DNA from 2 places in the Streptomyces sp. B15 genome. Region 2 is predicted to be linked to the other one. Evidence: predicted binding sites of a transcription regulator. Region 2 holds the regulator's gene; the other holds the start of a gene.
What was found. The regulator HspR, encoded in region 2, represses chaperone genes until heat shock. The targets are predictions, from matches to a motif close to TTGAGNNNNNNNNNCTCAA.
Positions count from the first base shown of each region.

Region 1 (4,414 bases), on a different contig from region 2:
GCAGCACCCGCCCCGTCAGTGAGACCTCACCGGTCATCGCCACCTCGGGCCGCACCTGGCGACCGCTGAGCAGCGAGGCCAGGGCCGTCGTCATGGTGATACCGGCGCTGGGTCCGTCCTTGGGCACGGCGCCCGCCGGTACGTGCAGATGGATGCCGCGCTCCTTCAGATCGCCGACGGGCAGTTCCAGCTCCGCGCCGCGCGAGCGCAGATAGGACAGGGCGATGTGCGCGGACTCCTTCATCACGTCACCGAGCTGGCCGGTCAGGGTGAGCCCGGAGGCGCCCGTCTCGGGGTCGGCCAGCGACGCCTCGACGAAGAGCACGTCCCCGCCCGCGCCGGTGACGGCCAGTCCGGTGGCGACGCCCGGCACTGCCGTGCGGCGCTCGGCCGGGTCCTGTGCGGCCTCGGGGGTGTGCCGCGGATGGCCGATCAGTTCGCGCAGCGCCTCCACCCCGACGGTGTAGGGCAGCTCGGCCTCGCCCAGCTGGTGCTTGGCCGCGACCTTGCGCAGCACCCGCTGGACCGACCGCTCCAGGGAGCGGACGCCTGCCTCCCGGGTGTATTCGGCGGCGAGCTTGCGCAGTGCCGCCTCGTCGAAGACGACCTCGCCGCTCTCCAGGCCGGCTCGCTCCAGTTGGCGGGGCAGCAGATGGTCGCGGGCGATGGTGATCTTCTCGTGTTCGGTGTACCCGTCGAGCTCGACGACCTCCATGCGGTCGAGCAGGGGCTGCGGGATGGCTTCCAGGACGTTGGCGGTGGCCAGGAAGACAACGTCCGACAGGTCGAGCTCGACCTCCAGGTAGTGGTCCCGGAAGGTGTGGTTCTGCGCCGGGTCGAGGACCTCCAGCAGGGCCGCTGCCGGGTCGCCGCGGAAGTCGGAGCCGACCTTGTCGACCTCGTCCAGCAGGACGACCGGGTTCATCGATCCGGCCTCCTTGATGGCACGGACGATGCGGCCGGGCTGGGCGCCGACGTAGGTGCGCCGGTGGCCGCGGATCTCGGCCTCGTCCCGGACGCCGCCGAGTGCGACGCGGACGAACGTGCGGCCCATCGCACGGGCCACGGACTCGCCCAGCGAGGTCTTTCCGACGCCGGGCGGGCCGGTCAGCGCCAGCACGGCGCCGCCCGCCCGTCGCCCACCACCACCCGTAGAGGACGCGCTCCGCGCGGCATTGTCCGTCTGCCGCCCGCCGACGACACCGAGGCCCCGCTCGGTGCGCCGCTTGCGTACGGCCAGGTACTCGGTGATGCGTTCCTTGACGTCCTGCAGCCCGGCGTGGTCGGCGTCCAGAACGGCCTGGGCGCCGGTGATGTCGTAGGCGTCCTCGGTGCGCTCGTTCCAGGGCATCTCCAGGACGGTGTCGAGCCAGGTGCGGATCCAGCTGCCCTCGGGGGACTGGTCGCTGGAGCGTTCCAGCTTGTCGACCTCCTTGAGGGCGGCCTTCTTGACCTCTTCGGGCAGGTCGGCCGCCTCGACGCGGGCGCGGTAGTCCTCGCTCTCGTCCTCGGGGTCGCCGTTGAGTTCGGCGAGCTCCTTGCGGACGGCTTCGAGCTGGCGGCGCAGCAGGAACTCGCGCTGCTGCTTGTCGACGCCCTCCTGGACGTCCTTGGCGATGGACTCGGCCACGTCCTGCTCCGCGAGGTGGTCGCGCAGGGCGGTCGTGGCGATCTTCAGTCGCTCGACCGGCTCGACGGTCTCCAGCAGCTTCAGCTTCTGCTCGGTGGACAGGAACGGGGAGTAGCCGGCGTTGTCGGCGAGCTGGCCGACGTCGTCGATCTGCTGCACCCGGTCCACGACCTGCCAGGCGCCCCGCTTGCGCAGCCAGTCGGTGATGAGGGCCTTGTACTCCTTCATCTGCTCGGTGACATGACCGGGCAGGGGGTCGGGCACGGTCTCGGCGACCGGCGTGCCCTCCACCCACAGCGCGGCGCCGGGCCCTGTGGTCCCGGTGCCGACGCGGATGCGGCGCAGCCCGCGGATGAGTGCGCCCGGGTCACCGTCGGCGAGGCGTCCGATCTGCTCCACCCGGCCCTCGACGCCGATCTCGGCGTAGCTGCCCTCGACCCGCGGGACGAGCAGCACACGGGGCTTGTCACCGTCCGGCGCGTCCGAGGCGGCGGACTTCGCGGCGTCCACGGCGGCCCGCACATCGTTGTCCGAGAGATCCAGCGGCACCACCATTCCCGGCAGCACGACGCCGTCCTCGGCGTCGATGGGCAGCACAGGCAGGGTGAGCGGTGTGGACTCCAGGGACTCAGCAGCCATGATCTCTCCCTAGGCAGGCAAGTTGAGTAGTACCCACTCAATGCTTTTGAGGCTGCTTGTGTTCCCCCGGATCCGGGAAGTTCTGTTCGCTGTCAGCGATCGAGAACGGGCGGTGCTCGTCCTACCCTGCCCCCATGCCGAACGCCGTCAACGCAGTAGCCCACCAGCCGCCGACCACGATCGAACGGCGGGACGGCCCCTACGGGGAGGTCGTACTGCGGCAGCGGGGGCCGCAGTACGAGATCGTCGCCAACGGGTGCTTCCTGATGGACACCTCGGACGGCCGCTCCGAGCGGCTGCTGGTGCGCGCGGCCCTGGACGAGCTGGCCACCAGGACCGCGCCGCACGTACTGATCGGCGGGCTCGGGGTCGGCTTCTCGCTGGCGGAGGCAGCGGCCGAGCCCCGGTGGGGCCATATCACCGTCGTCGAACGGGAGCCCGCGATCCTCGACTGGCACGGCACCGGTCCGCTCTCCGAGATCACCGGCCGGGCGCTGGCCGACGCCCGCACCGAGCTGGTGGAGGCCGACCTGGTGGCGTATGTGCACGAGTCGGCCGCCGCCGGGCGGCGCTTCGACGCGCTGTGCCTGGACATCGACAACGGCCCCGACTGGACCGTCACCGACGACAACACCACGCTCTACTCCCCCGCCGGACTGGCCGCCTGCCGGGCGGCTCTCACCCCCGGCGGAATCCTCGCCGTGTGGTCGGCACAGCCGTCGCAGAGATTCGAAGGATGTCTGCGTAATGCGGGATTCTGCCGTGTTCGGACGGATGAGATCACAGTCGCCCGAGGCGTCCCCGACGTGGTCCACTTCGCGGCGCGACCGGCGTAGCCTAGGCCCGTAGCAGGCCCTTACGCTGCTGTCCCAGGAAAGCCGGAAAGAGCCACAGGGGCGGGGTCGCATGGACCAGAAGAACACCACTCAGACACCTGGCGGCGCTGCCGCCGCGACCACCCCGGGCGCCCAGCGTCGCATCCTCGTCGTCGAGGACGACCCCACCATCGTCGACGCCATCGCGCGGCGGCTGCGGGCCGAGGGCTTCCAGGTGCAGACGGCGGGCGACGGGCCCGCTGCCGTGGACACCGCCGAGGCATGGCAGCCGGACCTGCTGGTGCTGGATGTGATGCTGCCCGGCTTCGACGGCCTGGAGGTCTGCCGCCGGGTACAGGCCCAGCGACCGGTCCCGGTGCTGATGCTCACCGCGCGGGACGACGAGACGGACATGCTGGTCGGCCTCGGTGTGGGTGCCGACGACTACATGACCAAGCCGTTCTCGATGCGGGAGGTCGCCGCACGGGTGCACGTACTGCTGCGCAGGGTCGAGCGGGCCACCCTGGCCGCGCACACACCGCGCAGCGGCATACTCCGGCTCGGGGAGCTGGAGATCGACCACGCGCAGCGGCGGGTCCGCGTCACCGGTGAGGACGTACACCTGACACCCACCGAGTTCGACCTGCTGGTGTGCCTGGCGCACTCCCCCCGCGCCGTGCTCTCGCGCGAGCAGCTGCTGGCCGAGGTGTGGGACTGGGCGGATGCCTCCGGCACCCGCACCGTCGACAGCCACATCAAGGCTCTGCGGCGCAAGATCGGCGCGGAGCGCATCCGCACCGTGCACGGCGTCGGATACGCCCTGGAGACCCCGGGCCCGGAGGGCGCCACGGCGCCGGTGACGGGCGCCGCGACGGAGAGCTCCTGACGGCCGGCGGAGACGGAGCGACGTGTCCGTGTCCATGTCCTTCTCCCTGACGGCCCGCACGCGCTCCCTCGCGCGCTCCCTGGCCCGCCTGCTGCTTCGCGGGGCGGCCCGCTGCAGGCGGGCCGCCGTCCGGCATGCCGCCCACGCCTGGGAGCGGCTGTGGGAGGGGTTGCGCCCGGTGGACCCCTACCGGTCGGTCAAGGCGGCGCTGGGCTGGCTGGTGATCGTCTCCGTGGTGATCACCACGCTGCTGGCGCTGTTCGCCATGCAGTCGGCGACCGAGCTGCGGGTCATCACGATCATCTCCATCGTCGCCTCGCTGCTGATCACCCAGTTCGTGGCGCAGTCGCTGACCGCGCCGCTGGACGAGATGACGGACGCCGCCAAGGCGATGGCGAGCGGCGACTACTCCCGACGGGTGCGCGGCGAGCGGCGGGACGAGTT
Region 1 covers NZ_JAGPXJ010000007.1:53,211-57,624, reverse strand. Annotated here, with positions in the region: gene lon (endopeptidase La) at 1-2,269, opposite strand, end outside; gene KBY19_RS05490 (spermidine synthase) at 2,404-3,105, shown strand; gene KBY19_RS05485 (response regulator transcription factor) at 3,176-3,970, shown strand; gene KBY19_RS05480 (ATP-binding protein) at 4,005-4,414, shown strand, end outside.
Region 1: lon (endopeptidase La) is a predicted target of HspR. The motif match lies at 2,292-2,310, and genes of this name have one in related genera.

Region 2 (4,414 bases):
ATGGCGGAGTCGCCGCCCGCCCCGGCGCCGACGACGGTGTGCAGCTCGTCGATGAACGTGATGATCTGCCCGTCGCTCTCCTTGATCTCGGAGAGCACCGTCTTGAGCCGTTCCTCGAACTCACCGCGGTACTTGGCGCCCGCCACCATGGCGCCCAGATCGAGGGCGACCAGCCGCTTGTCGCGCAGCGACTCGGGCACATCGCCCTTCACCACGCGCTGCGCCAGCCCCTCGACGACGGCCGTCTTGCCGACACCCGGCTCGCCGATGAGGACGGGATTGTTCTTCGTACGACGGGAGAGCACCTGCACCACACGGCGGATCTCCTGGTCCCGGCCGATAACCGGGTCCAGCTTGCCGTCCCGGGCCGCGGCGGTCAGATCGGTGCCGAACTTCTCCAGGGCCTTGTAGGTGCCCTCCGGGTCCGGGTTGGTGATGCGCCTGCTGCCGCGCTGCGCGTTGAAGGCGTCCAGCAGCTTCTTCTCGTCGGCGCCCTGCTGCTTGAGCAGCTCACCGGTGGCTCCGCCCTTGGCGGCCAGCGCGATCAGCAGATGCTCGGTGGAGACGAAGCTGTCACCGAGGTCCTTGGCACGCTGTGCGGCGTCCGCGATGACGGCGAGCAGATCGCGGTCGGCCTGCGGCCGGCTGACGGTCTGGCCCTGCACCGTGGGAAGCGCCGCGAGCTGCCGCTCGGCGCCCGAGCGCAGCGCCGCCTGGTCGGCCTCGACGGCGGCGATCAGGTCCTGGATGTTCTCGTTGTCCTCGCCCGTGAGCAGGGCGAGGAGCAGATGGGCGGGGGTGATGTCGGGGTGGCCGTCGCTCACCGCGCGGTCGTTGGCCGCGCTGATGGCGTCCCGGCTCTTGTTGGTCAGCTCCGCGTCCACTTCTCCTGCGCTCCTCCTCCTGTGCTGTCTGCAGGCGCCCCGGGCACCTGGGTGCCCCAGCGGTGCCCGCGCCCCGGAAATGGCGCTTGCTACCTACAGCATGCAACAAGTTGAGTCTATTCCGCTCAACTCAAAAACGTCTACGATCCTTCTTAGTTCCCGGCCGCTTCCGGCCCCGGGTACCCGCCCAACGAGCCGCCCCGCAGCGGCATTTGGAGCTGACAGAAGTGAAGATTGGCATTGCTGGCACCCACCGTGTCGCCACGGTGATGCTCACCTCCGGCGCCGTGCTGACGACGGGCGCGCTGGCCGCCCCGGCCGCCATGGCGTCACCGGCCACTGTCGCCGCCGCGAAGAAGCCGTCCATCACCGCCAAGGGCGGCTATGTGATGAACAGCGGCACAGGCAGGAGCCTCTACACCAAGGCCGCCGACACCCGGCGTTCCACCGGCTCCACCACCAAGATCATGACGGCCCGGGTGGTGTTGGCGCACAAGAACCTCAACCTCTCCCGCAAGGTCACCATCCGGAAGGCCTACAGCGACTACATCGTCCGCAACACCGCCTCCTCGGCGCGGCTGATCGTCGGCGACAAGGTCACCGTCCGCCAGCTGCTCTACGGTCTGATGCTGCCCTCGGGCTGCGACGCCGCCTACGCGCTCGCCGACACCTTCGGCAAGGGCAGCACCCGCAAGGCACGGGTGAAGTCCTTCATCGGCAAGATGAACTCCACCGCCAAGAGTCTCGGGCTGAAGAACACCCACTTCGACTCGTTCGACGGCATCGGCAAGGGCCGCAACTACTCCACCCCGCGCGACCTGACCAAGCTCACCCGCGACGCGATGCGCCACTCCACCTTCCGCTCGGTCGTGAAGACCCGCTCCACCAAGCAGAAGACGGTCACCAAGAGCGGCGGCTACCGGTACATGAACTGGCGGAACACCAATCCGCTGCTGGGCAGCTACTCGGGCGCGCTCGGCGTCAAGACCGGCTCGGGCCCCGAGGCCAAGTACTGCCTGGTGTTCGCCGCCAAGCGCGGTGGCAAAACGGTGATCGGCACCGTTCTGGCCTCGTCCTCCGCCGCCAAGCGGTCGTCGGACGCCAAGAAGCTTCTCTCTTACGGCTTCGCGAAGTAAGCCCTCACGCTGTGGGGCCGAGCCCCGCCCCCTCGTTGTGGGCCATCGTCCCGCCCTTGGCGGAACAGATGCCCGCAACAGGGAGGGGCCCAGGCCCCGCAACCCCGGGGTCCCGAGGATTACTCCCTCGGTTTGGGGCGCCAGACGACCAGGGCGCTGGAGGAGCGCACATCCTCGTACGGCACCAGATCGCGCCGATACGAGGCATGCACCTGCGCCTCGCGCTGCTGCATCGCCGCCGCGGCGCCCTCGACCGCGGCGGACAGCTCGGCAACCCGCTGCTGCAGCGCCGCGACCTGGTTCTCCAGTTCGATGATGCGCTTGATCCCGGCGAGATTGATGCCCTCGTCCTGGCTGAGCCGCTGCACCTCGCGCAACTGCTCGATGTCCCGCGCCGAGTAGCGGCGGCCCCGCCCGGGTGTGCGGTCGGGCGAGACCAGGCCCAGCCGGTCGTACTGCCGCAGGGTCTGCGGGTGCAGCCCCGAGAGCTGGGCGGCGACCGAGATGACGTAGACAGGAGATTCGTCCGTCAGCTCGTACGCCGCGGAGCGCCCAGCCGCGAATCGTCTGCGTCCGTCCCGGCCGTCCACCTCAGTCTCCCTTCGCTGCCTTGAACAACGCGGCCCGCGGATCCTCACCCGCCGTCGCGTCCCGGTAGGACTCCAGGGAGTCCTTCGCCTTGTCGTCCAAATTCTTGGGCACCGCGACCTCCACTGTCACCAGTAGGTCGCCGCGGGTTCCGTCCTTGCGGACAGCGCCCTTGCCCCGGGCCCGCATGGTGCGCCCGGACGGCGTACCCGCCGGGATCTTGAGGGTGACGGGTGGGCCGCCGAGCGTGGGGACCTTCACTTCACCACCGAGTGCGGCCTCGGGGAAGGTGACCGGCACGGTGACCGTGAGATTGTCGCCCTTGCGCCCGAAGACCGGGTGCTTGTCGACGTGCACGACGACGTACAGGTCACCGTTGGGTCCGCCCCGCTCGCCCGGGGCGCCCTTGCCGCGCAGCCGGATGCGCTGCCCGTCGGTGACGCCCGCGGGGATGCGGACCTGCATCGTGCGCGAGCTGGTCGCCCGTCCGGACCCCTTGCAGACCTCGCACGGATCCTGCGCGATCAGACCGCGCCCCTTGCAGTCCACGCACGGGTCGGTCAGCGAGAAGCCGCCGCCGGTGCCGCGCGAGACCTGCCCGGTGCCCACACAGGTGGGGCACACCCGCGGGGTGCCGTTCTTGTCCCCCGTACCGGCGCACTCCTTGCACGCGGCGCTGGAGGACATCCGCAGCGGGACCGTGGCCCCGTCGACCGCCTCGGTGAAGCTGAGCGTCACCTCGGACTCGATGTCCTGACCGCGCCTGGGCTGGGTACGGGTCCCGGTACCGCCGCGGTTGAACAGGCCGCCGAAGACGTCGCCCAGCCCGCCGCCGAAGCCGCCGGGCGAGCCGGCACCGCCGCCGCCCTGGCCGCCGCCGAACAGGTCGCTCAGGTCGAAGTTGAACGTTCCGGCACCACCGGGCCCGCCCGGTCCGCCGCCGGGCCGGAAGCCTCCGTTGCCGAAGAGGGTGCGCGCCTCGTCGTACTCCTTGCGCCGCTTGGGGTCGCCGAGCACGTCGTACGCCTCGGAGGCGTCCTTGAAGCGCTCCTCGGCCTTGGGGTCACCTGCGTTGGCGTCGGGGTGGTTCTCCCGGGCCAGCTTGCGGTACGCCTTCTTGATCTCGGCTTCGGTTGCGTCCTTGGGGACGCCGAGGACCTTGTAGTAGTCCTTCTCGATGAAGTCCTTGGTACTCATCCTCGACGTCCCTCCTCCCGTACGCGGTCAGCCCTCGTCCGGGCCACCGTTCTCCTCTTCAGCCGCCGACGCCTCGGCACCGGCCTCACCCTTGCCGCCCGTACCGCCTGCGGCACCGGGCTGCGGCTCGGCGACCCCGACCCGTGCGGGACGGATGGTCCGCTCGCCGATTCGGTACCCGGGCTGGAGGATCTGCACGCACGTCGTCTCCGTGACATCCGGAGAGTAGGAGTGCATCAGCGCCTCGTGGACCGTCGGATCGAAGGGCTCGCCCTCCTTGCCGAACTGCATCAGCCCCATCTTGGCCGCGACCATCTCCAGCGACTCGGCGACCGACTTGAAGCCGCCCACCAGCTCGCCGTGGTCCCGGGCCCGGCCGATGTCGTCGAGCACCGGCAGCAGCTCGGTGAGCAGGTTCGCGACGGCGATCTCCTTGACCGCCGCGCGGTCCCGCTCGACCCGGCGGCGGTAGTTCTGGAACTCCGCCTGGAGCCGCTGCAGATCCTGGGTGCGCTCGTTGAGCGCCGTCCGTACGGCCTCCAGCTCGCCGCCCTGTCCGCCTTCGGCGGCCTCGCCCTGCTCCGGGCCGGCGCCTTCCGCTTCCTGCGT
Region 2 covers NZ_JAGPXJ010000019.1:71,179-75,592, forward strand. Annotated here, with positions in the region: gene clpB (ATP-dependent chaperone ClpB) at 1-884, opposite strand, end outside; gene KBY19_RS11890 (serine hydrolase) at 1,112-2,020, shown strand; gene KBY19_RS11895 (heat shock protein transcriptional repressor HspR) at 2,140-2,610, opposite strand; gene dnaJ (molecular chaperone DnaJ) at 2,612-3,805, opposite strand; gene grpE (nucleotide exchange factor GrpE) at 3,833-4,414, opposite strand, start outside.